One region of the Frigoribacterium sp. Leaf164 genome, then DNA from elsewhere that is predicted to be linked to it. Evidence: predicted binding sites of a transcription regulator. Region 1 holds the regulator's gene; the other holds the start of a gene.
The links. Region 1 encodes HspR, which represses chaperone genes until heat shock. Its sites were predicted from a motif close to AAGTTGAGTCNNNNNGACTCAACTT; they were not measured.

Region 1 (7,489 bases):
AACTTCGGCCCGCGCGAGACCTGACGCGTCGGCCCGACGGTGCGCTCGAGCGCGCTGCGGTAGCCGAGGTGCGAGTTCCAGACGCACCAGAGCTCCCCGCCCGGCTCGAGCAGGCGCGCGGCCGCGGCGAAGAGCTTGTGCGCGAGGCCGGCGTGCACGGTGGCGCCGACGTGGAACGGCGGGTTGAGCAGCACCAGGCCGGCGGAGCCTGCGGGAAGGGAGGCTCCTGCGTCGTCACGCCGCGACTCCACCCGGTCACCGACGCCGGTCGCGTCGGCCGTCGCGCGGGCCGAGGCCACGGCGGCCGCCGACTGGTCCGTCGCGACGACGTGCGCCTCGGGGTGCGCGAGCGCCCAGGAGGCGGCGAGCACCCCCGTTCCGCACCCGAGGTCGACGACGCGTGACGCCTCGGGCGCCCCGACGGCCAGCGCCTCCAGCAACGCTCGGGTGCCGACGTCGATCGATGAGCCGGCGAAGGCCGCGCCGTGTGCGACGACCACGAGGTCGCCGTGCCGCTCGGAGCGAGGCCACGTCGAAGTGGTGCCAGCCGAGGAGGCGCTCGCCGCCGAGGAGGCGGTGGCTCCGGCGTCGGAGCGCGGACCGGAGGCGGTCAGGAGACGCGACTTCTGCCGGGCGAGACCGGCGGAGACGGTGCCGAAGTGACGGCGCAGCACGTCGTTCATCGCCGGGGTCATGTGCTTGACGCGGCCTCCGGCGACGAGCTGCACCTCGGGGTGCGCCTGGGCCGCGACCAGCTCGGCGATCTCGTCGAGCGCGTCGAGGCCGCGCGGCAGCTGCAGGAGCACCACGCGGGCGCCCTCCACGAGCGAGGGGTCGAGCGGCAGGGAGCGCCACGAGGCACTGCTGCCGAGGCGCTCCGCGTTCGCGGCGAGGGCCAGCTCGCCCGAGAGGGCGTCCTGGTGCACGCGGAGCTCGTGCGGGCCGACCAACTCGGCGGCGCCGAGGGTGAGCGCTCCGTAGCGGTCGCCGATGATGGTGACGCGCTCCGGGTGGGCGACCAGCGCCTCCCGCGCGGTGTCGAGCAGGAGGCGGTCGGTCGCGTCGTGTGCGACCAGCTCGGGGGCCTCGACGTCGGGCCACCGGCGGAGCTGCTCGAAGTCGATCACCGGACGAGGCTACCGGGCCGCCCCGGCCCGTCGTCCCCGACCGTGGCGCCGAGTGGGCGCGAAGTGCTGCTCGCTGACGCGTGGGCAGCCGTTCGCGACCACTCGATGTCGGGGTGGCGGAGACGGCGCACGGGCAACGAGGGCGGGGCGGGTCGACGTCCTCGCGGGCGGGCCGACGCCGACCCGCCGGGAGTGACGGGAACCCGCCGCACCCGCCTCAGGCACCGAGTGGTCACGAAGTGCTGCTCGCTGACGCGAGAGCAGCAGTTCGTGACCACTCGACGTTGGGGGGCTCTACTGAAGGGGCCGCCAGACCACGACCGAGGTCTGCCGCGTGGGGCGCGTGCCGTGCCGGAGCGGCACGACGCCGCTCTCGCCCGCCGCGAACACGCGCGCACCGGGCCGGTTGACCAGCTCGTCGGCCAGCGCCCGCTCCAGCTCACGCACCCGCGACTGCAGCGCCGTCACCTGGTTCTCGAGCTCGAGGATGCGCTTGACGCCCTCGAGCGAGACTCCCTCGCCGCCGAGCCGCGCGATCTCGCGCAGCTGCACGACGTCGCGCATCGAGTAGCGCCGCGACTTGCCCGCGGTGCGCTGCGGCACCACGAGGCCGAGCCGGTCGTACTGGCGCAGCGTCTGGGCGTGCATGCCCGCGAGCTCGGCCGCCATCGCGATCGCGAAGACGGGCGAGTGCTCATCGAGGGGCCACTGCCCCGCGTCCTGTCTCGCCATCGTCGTCCCCTCCTGCTCGTGGTGCTGGTGCCGGGCCTGGTGCTGCCGAGGCTAGCCCCGGGCCCGCGCGATCAGGTCGTCGCGCGGGTTCTCGGCCGGCAACGCCGCCGCGAGCGCCTCGACGGCCTCGCGCGCCGCGTCGCTGAGGTGGCTCGGCACGGCCACCTGCACCGTCGCCAGCAGGTCGCCCGTGCCGGTCTTCGTCGAGACGCCGCGCCCCTTGACGCGCAGCACCCGGCCGGACGGCGTGCCCGGCGCGACGCGCAGCCGCACGGGCTCGCCGCCGAGCGTCGGCACCTCGATGGTCGCGCCGAGCGCGGCCTCCGTGAACGTCACGGGCACGTCGAGGCGCAGGTTCGCGCCGTCGAGCTCGAACACCGGGTGCGGGCGCACGGCGATGGTGAGCACCATGTCGCCGGGCTCGCCGCCGTCGGGGCTGGACTCCCCACGGCCGCGGAGCCGGATCTTCTGGCCGTCGTGCACGCCGGCGGGGATGCGCACCTTCATCGGCTTGCCGTTCGACGCCTGCAACGAGATGGTCTCGCCGACGACGGCGGTCTGGAAGTCGAGCGTCGTCGTGGCCGTCATGTCGCGGCCCTTCTGCGGGCCGCCGAAGCCGCGGTAGCCGCCGCTCGTCTGGCCGAAGCCGCCGCCGCCGAACATGCCGCCGAAGATGTCCTCGAAGCCCCCGCCACCGCCTCCGCCCTGACGGAACTGCGGGCGCTGGCCGCCGCCTCCGAACATGCCGCCGAAGACGTCCTCGAAGCCGCCGCCACCGCCTCCGGGGCCGCCGCTGCCCGCGGTGAAGCGCGCGCCCGAGCCCATGGCCCTGACCTGGTCGTACTCCTTGCGCTGCTCCGGGTCGGAGAGCACCGAGTTCGCCTCGCTGATCTCCTTGAACTTCGCCTCGGCCGCGGCGTCGCCCGGGTTGCTGTCGGGGTGGTACTTCCGCGCCAGCTTCCGGTAGACCTTCTTCAGCTCGGCCGGGGTGACGTCCTTGGAGACGCCGAGGATCGCGTAGAAGTCCTTGTCGAACCAGTCCTGACTCGCCATCGGGCACCTCCTCTCTTGCGTGTGTCCGGTGGCACGGCCACCGGAGGAAAGAACGGGGGAGGCGGTGGGCCCCTCGTCGAGGAGCCCACCGCCCGTCGCGACTCGCGTCGCGGTCACGGCTCGCGCCGTGGAGGTGCAGGGCTACTGCGGGGTGTGGACGGCGACCTTGGCGGCCCGGATGACCCGGTCGCCGATCTTGTAGCCCGGCTCGATCACGTCGGCGACGGTGTTGACCGTCACGTCGGCGTTCGGCAGCTGCACGAGCGCGTCGTGCATCGTCGGGTCGAAGACCTCGCCCGCCGCGCCGACCTGCGTGAGGCCGAACTTGTCGAGCCCCCCGCGGATCTTCTGCGCGATGACCGTCATCGGGCCCTCGGCGAGGTCGCCGTGCTTCTCGGCGCGGACGAGGTCGTCGAGCGCGGGCAGCAGCGAGCGGATGACCTCGGCGACGACGGCCTCGCGGTTCGCCTCACGGTCGCGCTCGACGCGCTTGCGGAAGTTGACCAGCTCGGCCTGGGCCCGCAGCATGTCCTGCCGCATGTCGGCGACGAGGTCGGTGCTGGCCTGGTCGAGGATGGCCTCGTCGTCGGCGCTGAGGGGCTCGGCCCCGGCGGCGCCCTCGGCGGCCATCTGCTCGGCCGCGGCGGCCGCGCCCTCCGGCGCCTCGGCGCCCGCGGGCACCTCGACATCGGGGGCCTCGGCCTCGACCAGGTCGTCGGCGCCGTCGACCGCGGCGGTGCCGCCGTCCTCCGACGGCACCCCCGCGCTGGCCTCGGGGCGGACGGGCTCCTCGTCGGGAGCGCGGTTCTGCTCGTCAGTCATCGGTCGACCTACTTCTTGTCGTTCTCGTCGTCGTCCACGACCTCGGCGTCGACGATGTCCTCGTCGTCACCGGAGGCCTGGCCGTCGGCGGGGGCGCCCTCGGCACCGGCGGCACCCGCCGCGGCCTCGTCGGCCTGGCCCTGCGAGTAGATCGCCTGGCCGAGCTTCGACTGGCTCTCGTTGAGCTTGTCGAAGGCGGGCTTGATCGCGGAGTCGTCGTCGCCGGCGAGGGCCGTCTTCAGCGCGTCGACGTCGGCCTGGACCTCGGTCTTGACGTCGGCGGGCAGCTTCTCGTCGTTCTCCTTGATCAGCTTCTCGATCGAGTAGACGAGCTGCTCGGCGTTGTTGCGGACCTCGTTGGCCTCGCGGCGAGCCTTGTCTTCTGCAGCGTGCTCCTCCGCCTCGCGGACCATGCGCTCGATGTCGTCCTTCGACAGCGACGAGCCGCCGGAGATGACCATCGACTGCTCCTTGCCCGTGCCCTTGTCCTTCGCGGAGACGTGGACGATGCCGTTGGCGTCGATGTCGAAGGTGACCTCGATCTGCGGGACGCCGCGGGGGGCCGGCGCGATGCCGGTCAGCTCGAAGGTGCCGAGGTTCTTGTTGTCACGGGTGAACTCGCGCTCGCCCTGGAAGACCTGGATCGCGACGGACGGCTGGTTGTCGTCGGCCGTGGTGAAGGTCTCGCTGCGCTTGGTCGGGATGGCCGTGTTGCGCTCGATGAGCTTGGTCATCGCGCCGCCCTTGGTCTCGATGCCCAGGCTCAGCGGGGTGACGTCGATCAGCAGGACGTCCTTGCGCTCGCCCTTCAGCACGCCGGCCTGGAGGGCCGCGCCGACGGCGACGACCTCGTCCGGGTTGACGCCCTTGTTGGGCTCCTGGCCGCCGGTCAGCTGCTTGACGACCTCGCTGACGGCGGGCATGCGGGTGGAGCCGCCGACGAGCACGACGTGCGCGATGTCGGAGACCTTGACCCCCGCCTCCTTGATGACGTCGTTGAAGGGCTTCTTGGTGCGCTCGAGGAGGTCGCTCGTCCACTGCTCGAACTGCGAGCGGGAGATGGTCTCGTCGAGGTTGAGGGGGCCGTCGGCGGTGAGCGTCAGGTAGGGCAGCTGGATGCTGGTCGAGGTGCTCGACGAGAGCTCCTTCTTGGCCTGTTCCGCCGCCTCCTTCAGGCGCTGCTTGGCGATCTTGTCGGTCGAGAGGTCGACGCCGTTCTGGCTCTTGAACTTCTCGATCAGGTGCTCGACGATCCGGTTGTCCCAGTCGTCGCCGCCGAGGCGGTTGTCGCCCGAGGTGCTGCGCACCTGGATGGTGGAGAAGTCGTCGTCCTTGCCCACCTCGAGGAGGGAGACGTCGAAGGTGCCGCCGCCGAGGTCGAAGACGAGGATGAGCTCGTCCTCCTTGCCCTTGTCGAGGCCGTAGGCGAGGGCCGCGGCGGTCGGCTCGTTGATGATGCGGAGCACGTTGAGGCCCGCGATCTCGCCGGCCTCCTTCGTCGCCTGGCGCTCGGAGTCGTTGAAGTAGGCGGGCACGGTGATGACCGCGTCGGTCACGTCTTCGCCGAGGTACTGCTCGGCGTCGCGCTTCAGCTTGCCGAGGATGCGCGCCGAGATCTCCTGCGGGGTGTACTTCTTGTCGTCGATCTCGACCGTCCAGTCGGTGCCGACGTGGCGCTTGACCGACGCGATGGTGCGGTCGACGTTGGTGACGTTCTGGCGCTTCGCGGTCTCGCCGACGAGCACTTCTCCGTCTTTCGTGAAGGCGACGACCGAGGGGGTCGTGCGGAGGCCCTCGGCGTTCGCGATGACGGTGGGCTCGCCGCCCTCGAGGACGCTGACGACCGAGTTGGTGGTTCCGAGGTCGATTCCTACTGCACGGGCCATGTGCTGTTCTCCTTCGTGGTGCGGGGTGATGCGGGAAGTCAGGGGGCCGACCCTTGAGTCGGCCAGGCTCAACTTTACTCACGCTCGCCGCGAGGTCAAGCCAGCCAGCTGAGAGTTGAGCGTGCATGACTCAAGATGCCGCCGGGACGGGGGACGAGGAGGCGCGGTGCCGGCCACGAGATCGCCGGACACCCGTGCCCACTAGGTTGACCCCCATGACCGCCGCGCCGCCGCTCGCCGCCACCCCCGCGATCCCCCGTCGCCGGGTCGTCTCGTGGGCCCTCTGGGACTGGGGCTCGGCCGCGTTCAACGCGGTCGTCACCTCGTTCGTCTTCAGCACCTACCTCGCGAGCGGCGCCTTCGTCGACCCGTCGATCGTGGCGGCCGCGGGCGACGACGCCCGGAACCCCGGCCTCGTGCTCGCGAAGGCCGACAACGCGACGGTGATCTCGACGGCGCTGACGATCGCGGGCGTGCTGATCGCGCTGCTCGCGCCGGTGCTCGGCCAGCGCAGCGACGGCTCCGGCAAGCGGAAGCTCTGGCTCGGCGTCAACACCGCCCTCGTGGTCGTCGCCATGGCGGCGATGGTCTTCGTGGCCCCGGCCCCCGCCTACCTCGTCGCCGGCGCCGCCCTGCTGGCCGCGGGCAACATCTTCTTCGAGTTCGCGAGCGTCAGCTACAACGCGATGCTCGTGCAGGTCTCCACCCGCGAGACGATCGGCAAGGTCTCCGGCTTCGGCTGGGGGCTCGGCTACGTCGGCGGCATCGTGCTGCTCGTCCTCCTGCTCGTCGCCTTCCTGCAGAGCTTCGGTGTGGACGGCCGCGGCGGCCTGTTCGGCGTCCCGACCGGCACCGAGGGAGGCGCGTGGGACGTCCGTCTCTCGATCGTCGTCGCCGCCGTCTGGTTCGCGGTCTTCGCGGTGCCCGTGCTGGTGGCCGTGCCCGAGCCCCCGGTCTCGACCCGCGACTCCGGCCCGCGCGTTGGGTTGATCGGCTCGTACCGGGTGCTCGGCGCGACGATCGCGAAGCTGTGGCGCACGAACCGGCAGGTGTTGATGTTCCTGCTCGCCAGCGCCGTGTTCCGCGACGGGCTCGCGGCGGTGTTCACCTTCGGGGCGATCATTGCGGCACAGGTGTTCGGCTTCTCGCCGAGCGAGGTCATCTACTTCGCGGTGGGGGCGAACCTCGTCGCGGGCATCGGCACCTTCGTCGGCGGCTGGCTCGACGACCGGCTGGGCGCGAAGGCGATCATCGTCGGGTCGCTCGCCGGCCTCGTGCTCGCGGCGTTCGGGGTGCTGGCGATCGGGACCACCGCCTCCCTCTTCTGGGTGCTCGGGCTGGCGCTCGCGCTCTTCGTCGGGCCCATCCAGTCGTCGAGCCGCTCCTTCCTCGCGCGGGTGACGCCGCCCGGGCGCGAGGGCGAGATCTTCGGGCTGTACGCGACGACGGGGCGCGCCGTGAGCTTCCTCGCGCCGGGGCTCTTCACGCTGTTCGTGTCGGCGACGGGCGACACCCGGTACGGGATCATCGGCATCGCGCTCGTGCTGCTCGCCGGGCTGCTGTTGATGCTGCCGGTGAAGGCGGTGCAGCGCTCCATCGACTGATGCCGCCGCGCGTCTCGCGCTCATGATCTCGGATGTAAGATATCGGACGGCCGCCCCGATCGGTCTTCCCGTTCCCTCCATCCGGAAGAAGACATGAGCACGATCAGAACCGGCCTCACCACGGTGGGCCTCGCGGCCCTCGCGGTCGGCGCCTTCAACCCCGCCGCGGCCATCGCCGCACCCGCCCCCACGACCCTCGACGGCACGACCGTCGCCGCCCCGGAGACGGGCACCTCGGCCATCGCGGCCCCCTTCGTCGGCAGGA
Region 2 (7,489 bases), on a different contig from region 1:
ACGCCGGGGCGAACGCCCCCGAGCCGGGCATCCTCGCGAACACCGACGCCGAGATCCGCGAGAACGTCGAGACGAACTTCTTCGGCCCCCTCTTCCTGGCCCGCGCCTACGCGCCCCTGCTCCGCGCCCACGGCGGCGGCACGGCGATCATCGACATCCACTCCGCCCTCTCCTGGTTCGCGGTCGCCGGCATCTACTCGGCGACGAAGGCCGCGCTCTGGTCGGCGACGAACTCGCTCCGCCTCGAGCTGCAGCCCGCGGGCGTGCAGGTCGTCGGCGTGCACGTCGGCTACGTCGACACGGCGATGGCCGCCGGCGTCGACGACGCGAAGACCGACCCCGCCGTGCTCGTGGCCGACGTGCTGGACGCCCTCGAGGCCGGTGAGCACGAGGTGCTCGCCGACGAGACCTCGCGCCAGGTGAAGGCCGCCCTGTCGGCGCCGCTGGAGGCGCTCTACCCGCAGCTCGCCCGCGGCTGAGCGACGGCGACTCCGGGCCGGCCCGCGCGACGTCCGGCGCCGGCCCGGGAGGCGCGGGCCGACGACCCGAGGGAGGCGCGGCCGTGTCTCCGAGCACGCTGGGAACGGGGTACGATCGCTCGTCGACGACGGACGCCCGGGGGCGGGGCCGGACGCGCCTCCCGCCTCCTACTGGGGGCAGCACGCGGAGGGCTCCGTGACGCACCATCGTCTGACGCACCCCGCCGTGACACCCAGGAGAACCGCATGACCACGCCTGTCGCCCCGCAGACGCCCGAGCTCGCCGCCCCCGACGCCGCGACCGCCCCGGCCCACGCCCCGCGCCGCCCGTCGTACCGCGACGACGACGTCGCCCCCGCCGTCTGGGACACCGCCCGCGAGGAGCGCCTGCGCCTCGCGCCCCCGGCCGCCGCCCCGATCGGCTGACGCCCGGCGGCCCGCACCACCGCCCCCGACGACGACGAGACGCCCCGCAGCGGGCGACCGTGGTCGTCCGCCGCGAGGCGTCTCGGGGAGTGCGGGGGTGAGCCCGGCCTGATCAGGCCTGGACGTCACCGCGCCAGGCGCCGTCGGCCTGGCCCTGCGACTCGATGTACTCCTTGAAGTTCTGGAGGTCCTTCTTGATCGCGCGGTTGTCCTGGCCGAGCGACGAGCCGACCTTCTCCAGGAAGCCCTCGGGCGTCCAGTCGATCTGCACCGTGATGCGGGTCTCGGAGTCGCTGAGCTTGTGGAAGGTCACGACGCCGGCGTGGTCGACCTCGCCGCCCGTGCTGTTCCAGGCGACGCGCTCGTCGGGGTGCTGCTCGGTGATCTCCGCCTCGAACGTCTTCTCGACGGGGCCGACCTTGACCTTCCACACCGTGAGGGTGGGGGTGGTCTGCGTGATGGACTCGACCTCGTCGAGGAACTTGGGGAACTCCTCGAACTGGGTCCACTGGTTGTACGCGACGGAGACGGGGACGCTGACGTCGACGGTCTCGATGGCCTGTGCCATGGTGTGCTCCTTGATCGATGGGGTGGTCGTCGGCTCGGCGCTGCTGCGCCTCCCCGACTTCTCCCTCGACGCTAGGGAGGCCTGCCCGACGAGGGCCAGATGCACGACGGACGGTCAGGTGGGGGACGGCGCCGACCGCTCCGGCTCCTCTACACCCGCCGCGACGAGCACGCGCGCCGAGTCGTCCCGCTCGGCGCTCGTGTCGGCCCGCACGGCGACGATGCCCGCCACGATCAGCGCCCCGCCGACGAGCTGCAGCGCGGTGAGCTGCTCGTCGAGCAGCACCCACGCCCAGATCGCCGCCGCCGCCACCTCGAGCAGGCCGACGAACGAGGCGAGGCGCGACCCCAGCATCGAGCTGGCCGTGATGCTCGTGGCGTAGGCGAGGCTGGTCGCGACGAGGCCGACGACGAGCATCGGCACCCACCAGGGCACCGTGCTGCCGAGCACGACGACGTCGTCCGCCGTGGCGGTGAAGGGCACGAGGCCGGTGAGCCCCAGCAGGCCGAGCAGCGCCGAGCCGACGAGCAGCCCCGAGGCGGCCAGCGCCACGGGCGGCAGGCCGTCGGAGGGCAGGGCCGCGATGACGAAGTACCCGGCGCAGCAGACCATCGCCGCGACGCCGAGGGCGATGCCGACGGGGTCGAGCGCTCCCCCGCCGCCGGGCGAGACGACGAGCAGCAGGCCGGCCGCCGCGACGGCCGACCCGACGAGCACGACGGCGGCGGGCCGTCGCCGGGTGGCGACCCACGCGACGGCGACGAGCAGCAGGGGCGCCATGTACTCGAGCAGGATCGCCGTGCCGACGGGGATGTGCTGGATGGCGGCGAAGTAGAACACCTGCGTGCCGGCGACCCCGATCACGGCCATGCCGAGCACCCGTCGTCGCGCGCGCCAGACCGGGGCGAGGCGGCCCCGCAGGGCGACGAGCGCGAACGGCGCCAGCACGACGCCGCCGACCAGGGCACGCAGGGCGACCGCGGCGACGGGGCTCCAGCCGCCCTCGAGCAGCGGCTTCACGAAGGGCCCGGAGACCCCGAAGGAGGCGGCGGCCACGACCGCGACGAGCAGGCCGGTCGAGAGATGGCGACGAGACACGGGGTACCCTCCAGTCAGGGCCGTTCGGCCTGTTGATCCTGACGTTAGAGCGGGAGACGACAAGGAGTCAAATTGCTTTTCGCCCCTGACACGGAAGACGTCCTCGACTTCAACGCGGCCCTGGTCAACACGACGGCCGGGGCGTCGCGCTCCGGCGGAGACGAGCTCGCGACGCCCGCCCAGCTGGACGCGCTCATGACGACCTTCGGCTTCTCGGGGCGGCGCGACCGCGACGAGGCCGAGCTCGAGGCGGTGCGGCGGGCCCGCACGCGCCTCCGTGAGCTCTGGCTGCTGCCCCGCGACGAGATGGTCGGCCCGGTCAACGAGCTGCTCGAGCGCCTGCACGCGGTGCCCCGGCTCGTCCGCCACGACGACCTCGACTGGCACCTGCACGCCACCCCGCAGAGCGCGCCGCTCGCCGACAGGATCCTGGTGGAGGCGGTGCTCGCCCTCGTCGACGTGGTCCGGTCGGACGAGACGGCGCGGCTGCGCCCCTGCGCGGCCGACGACTGCGACGGGCTGTTGGTCGACCTCTCGCGCAACGGCTCGAAGCGGTTCTGCAGCGTGCGCTGCGGCAACCGGATGAACATGGTCGCGTTCCGCGAGCGTCGGGCCGCCGAGGAGGCCGACCGGCCCGTCGACCGCTGAGCCGTCGCCCGCGCGGAGCGCATCCGAGCCCGTTCGTCAAGGCCCTCCGGGCTCCGCGGAGGCGGCCTACCGTCCGCCGGACCGCACACCATCGACCTCGGGGAGAACTCATGTCTCAGCGCAACACTTTCGTCCGCAGCCTGCACGACCTCGGCGCCGCCGCCTGGTTCGGCGGCACACTCATGGGCGCCGTCGGCCTCAACGGCGGCACGGCGGAGGCGAAGGACCCCGTCGAGCGCCTCCGCCTCTCGTCGATCGGCTGGGCCACGTGGGCGCCCGTGCAGTGGGCCGCGATCATCGCCCACGGCATCGGCGGGGTCGGCCTGATCGTCGGCAACGAGAGCCGCCTCGGCGGCCAGCCGTCGTCGCGCCGCAACACGGTCGTGAAGTCGGTCGTCACCCTCGCCGCCGTCGGCGCGACCGTGTGGTCGGGCATCGAGGGCGGAATCATGGCGAAGAACGCGGAGCACGGCGCGGAGGGCGTCACCGAGCCCGACGCCACCGCCTCCGCCTCCGAGACCCTCGCCGCGGCGCAGAAGAAGCAGAAGGCGCTGCAGTTCGTCATCCCGGTGCTGACCGGGGTCGTGCTCGTCATGGGCGCCCAGCAGGGGGAGCAGCAGCGCCCGCTCGCCGGGCTGCTCGGCTGGCGCCGCTAGGTCACCAGACCGCCGGACCGCCGGACCGGACCGCCCGGCCGGACGGGTCCCGGGACGGGCGGGGGCGCCTCCCCGGCTCCTCCGCCCGCCCGTCAGTCGCCGTCGCCGGACCGCTTGCCCCGCATCACGATCAGCGGGTCGGGCTGTCCGACGACGGCGTCGTCGCGCCCGTCGTAGTCGAACTGGCCGAGGAAGAACCGCATCGCGTTCAGCCGTGCCCGCTTCTTGTCGTTCGACCGCACGATCGTCCACGGCGCGTGCTTCTTGTCGGTGCGGCGGAACATCTCGTCCTTCGCGGCGGTGTAGTCGTCCCAGCGGCCCAGCGACTCGAGGTCCATCGGCGAGAGCTTCCAGCGACGCACGGGGTCGAGCTGCCGCATCGCGAAGCGCGTGCGCTGCTCCTTCTGCGACACCGAGAACCAGAACTTCGTGACGTGCACGCCCGCGTCGACCAGCATCTTCTCGAAGACGGGGGCCTGCTGCATGAACGTTTCGTACTCGTCGTCGGTGCAGAAGCCCATCACCCGCTCGACGCCGGCCCGGTTGTACCAGCTGCGGTCGAAGAGGACGAGCTCGCCGGAGGTCGGCAGGGCGGCCACGTAGCGCTGGAAGTACCACTGGCCCTTCTCCCGCTCGCTCGGCGTGCTGAGCGCGACGACCCTCGCCGTGCGGGGGTTGAGGTGCTCGGTGAAGCGCTTGATCGTGCCGCCCTTGCCGGCGGCGTCGCGCCCCTCGAAGAGCACGACGGCCTTGCGGCCCGTCTCCCCCAGCCAGTTCTGGCACTTGAGCAGCTCGACCTGCAGTCGGTACTTCTCCAGCTCGTACTCGCTCCGGTCGAGGCGCTCGTCGTACGGGTAGTCCTCGCGCCAGGTGTGGACCGGGTTGCCCGCCGGGTCGATCAGCTCGGGCTCGACGGTGTGGCCGCCCGACACGCGGTAGCCCTCGTGCCGTAGCTGCTCGATGTACTCGCGGAGCGACTGTCCTGTGGTGGGGTCGAGGGTCATGCCCTCGACGGTACCGAGCCGGGAGCGGGGCCGACCGGGGGTGGCGCTCGGCGCCTCCTCGTGGTCTCGCGCACCGCCCACGACGCACCACGAACTCGCACCGGAACCACGTCGCGGCCTGGTTCGCGGGCGAGGACGTGGTTCCTCGCCGTAGCTGTTCTCAGCGAGGTCCGAGCGGGCTCGGAGCATCCGTTGAGGCACGAGCTAGCCCTCGTTCCTATCATCGCGTCATCGACCTTGAGTCGAGGTGACTCAAGGTCTCGACCACGACTGAGAGAGGAAGCACCCATGGCCCTGTCCTTCGACCCCTTCACCGAGCTCGACCGTCTCGCCGGCACCCTGCTGTCACAGCGCCAGGGCCCGAAGGCCATGCCCGTCGACCTGTACCGCGAGGGCGACCAGTACGTGCTCGCCGCCGACCTGCCCGGCATCGACCCGGGGTCCGTCGACGTCGACGTCGACGGCCAGCTGCTGACGATCACGGCCCGGCGCACGGCCGGCGACCACGCCGGGGCGACCTGGCTGGCACAGGAGCGCCCGCACGGCTCGTACCGCCGCCAGTTCAGCCTGGGCGACGGCGTCGACACCGAGGGCATCACGGCGAACTACGACAACGGCGTGCTGTCGGTGGTGATCCCGGTCAGCCAGCGGGCGAAGCCGCGGCGGATCGAGGTCGGCAGCGCCCGATCGGGCGACGGTGGGGCGCAGCAGCTGTCGGCCTCGCCGGAGGCGGCGACGGCGTAGCCGTCGACCCGCACCTGCCGCCCCTGCCCGCCCGTCGACCTCGGAGGAGGTGCACCATGCTCGAACGCCGCACGTTCTTGTCGCGGGCGCTCGCCGAGCCGCTCGGCGAGCACCGTGCGTACTACGACCCGTCGGCGGACGACGTCGACGCCGACTGAGCGGCGACACGAGGGCCCCGCCCGGCACTGGCCGGGCGGGGCCCTCGTCGTGGGGAGGAGGGGGCAGAGGGCGCTGCGGCTCAGAGGGTGGTGCGGGTGAGGACGGTGGTCGAGTCGGCGGCCGTGATCTCGACGCTGCGCAGGCGGTCGAGCGGCAGCTTCGACGAGGCCGCGAGGCCGGCCGCGCCGCCGGGCGCGCTGTCCCAGGTGGCGACGACGGTGCGGGTGCCGTCGATCTCCTCGACGACGAGGTCGTACACGCCGGTGCCCTCGAGGTCGGCGGCGTAGGCGCACTCCCAGTCGAAGCGCGTGCCCCAGGGAGTCGCGGTGACGGAGAGGTCGGCGGTCACCGCGCCCCCCACCAGCGACATCATCGCGACGGGGACGGCGGGCGTCGGCGTGGTGACCGAGGCCGTGGGCTCCGCGACCCGCCCCGACGACGAGCCCAGCGCGTAGCCGCCGCCGGCGAGCAGCACGACGGCGAGCACCGCGGCCGCGCCGACCAGGGCGCGCCGACGCGGGGAGGAGGGCCGGCCGGAGGCGCGGGGGCGCGGCGCAGGACGCCCCGGTCGACGTCGGGCCGGCGTGCGGGAGCCGCGCGACGGGTCGGCGACGGGGGCTGGCGTGCCGGCCCGCGACTCCTCGGGGTCGGGCTCGGGCTCGGCGGCACCGACCCTCGTCTCGACGGGGGCGGGCGCCGGGGAGGCGACCCGCGCCTCCTCGGCGATCGCCACGGCGTCGTCGACGGGCAGCAGGCGGAGCACGGCGGGGAGCCCGGCGAGATCGGCGACGGAGGCGGTGCACGCCTCACAACCGCAGAGGTGCCGCTCGAAGCGAGCGCGCTCGTCGGTGCTCAGGCCGCCGAGCACGTAGGCGGCGTCCCATTCGTGGACCGCGTCGTGCTCGCGCCGGAGCTCGGGCTCTCGGCGGGCGTCGGGGCGGCCGTCGCGGTCGGTCATCGGGTGACTCCTCGTTCTTGCAGGGCGAGCCGCAGGGCCTTCGCGGCGTAGTGCAGCCGCGACTTCACCGTCCCGGCCGGCACCCCCTCGATCTCTGCGGTCTCGGCGACGGTGCGACCCAGCCAGTAGCAGCTCACCACGACGCGGCGGTGCTCGCCCGAGAGCGAGCCCAGGGCGTCAGCGACGAGGAGGCGGTCGAGGACGGCGTCGGAGGCGTCGGTCACGGGAGCGCCCTCGGGCAGGTCGTCGGTGGGGAACTCGTGGGCGCGGCGCGCGCTGCGGCGGTCGTCGATCACGAGGTTGCGGGCGACGGTGAAGAGCCAGCGGCGGGCGGGCTCGTCGTCCTCCGCGAGGATGGCGGCGCTGCGCCAGGCGCGCAGCAGGGCCTCCTGCGCGACGTCCTCGGCGAGGCCGTGGTCGCCGGTGAGGCGGTGCACGTAGCGCACGAGCACGTCGCCGTGCGCGTCGTGCAGGGCGCGCAGCCGGGCTGCTCCGTCGACGTCCATCGCCACCTCCTCACCTGTACGACGAGACGGGGGGCCGGATGGTTCACCGTCGCGGCATCTTCGCACCCCGGGCTGCCCGCTCCGCGGTCGCGGCGGACCTGACAGTGCGCTGGGAGGCTGAACCCCGGACAGCCGCCGCCCGTCGTTCCCAGTGACGGCACCTCCGTCGTCGCCGCCCTCGACCAGCAGGAGATCACCGTGAAGAAGAAGACCGGCATCATCATCGGAGTCAGTGCCGCCGTC

Region 2: ASF82_RS01055 (Hsp20/alpha crystallin family protein) is a predicted target of HspR. The motif match lies at 5,114-5,138, and genes of this name have one in related genera.

What each region holds. Positions count from the first base shown of each region.
Region 1 is NZ_LMOX01000002.1:2,186-9,674, reverse strand. It holds gene ASF82_RS07655 (methyltransferase) at 1-1,127, opposite strand, end outside; gene ASF82_RS07650 (heat shock protein transcriptional repressor HspR) at 1,422-1,859, opposite strand; gene ASF82_RS07645 (DnaJ C-terminal domain-containing protein) at 1,911-2,912, opposite strand; gene ASF82_RS07640 (nucleotide exchange factor GrpE) at 3,054-3,734, opposite strand; gene dnaK (molecular chaperone DnaK) at 3,743-5,620, opposite strand; gene ASF82_RS07630 (MFS transporter) at 5,836-7,224, shown strand; partial or broken gene ASF82_RS07625 (hypothetical protein) at 7,318-7,489, shown strand, end outside.
Region 2 is NZ_LMOX01000001.1:241,118-248,606, reverse strand. It holds gene ASF82_RS01090 (SDR family oxidoreductase) at 1-479, shown strand, start outside; gene ASF82_RS01085 (hypothetical protein) at 726-905, shown strand; gene ASF82_RS01080 (SRPBCC family protein) at 1,018-1,473, opposite strand; gene ASF82_RS01075 (DMT family transporter) at 1,588-2,571, opposite strand; gene ASF82_RS01070 (CGNR zinc finger domain-containing protein) at 2,644-3,219, shown strand; gene ASF82_RS01065 (hypothetical protein) at 3,330-3,875, shown strand; gene ppk2 (polyphosphate kinase 2) at 3,968-4,879, opposite strand; gene ASF82_RS01055 (Hsp20/alpha crystallin family protein) at 5,168-5,623, shown strand; gene ASF82_RS01050 (anti-sigma factor) at 5,862-6,740, opposite strand; gene ASF82_RS01045 (sigma-70 family RNA polymerase sigma factor) at 6,737-7,246, opposite strand; partial or broken gene ASF82_RS01040 (YceI family protein) at 7,445-7,489, shown strand, end outside.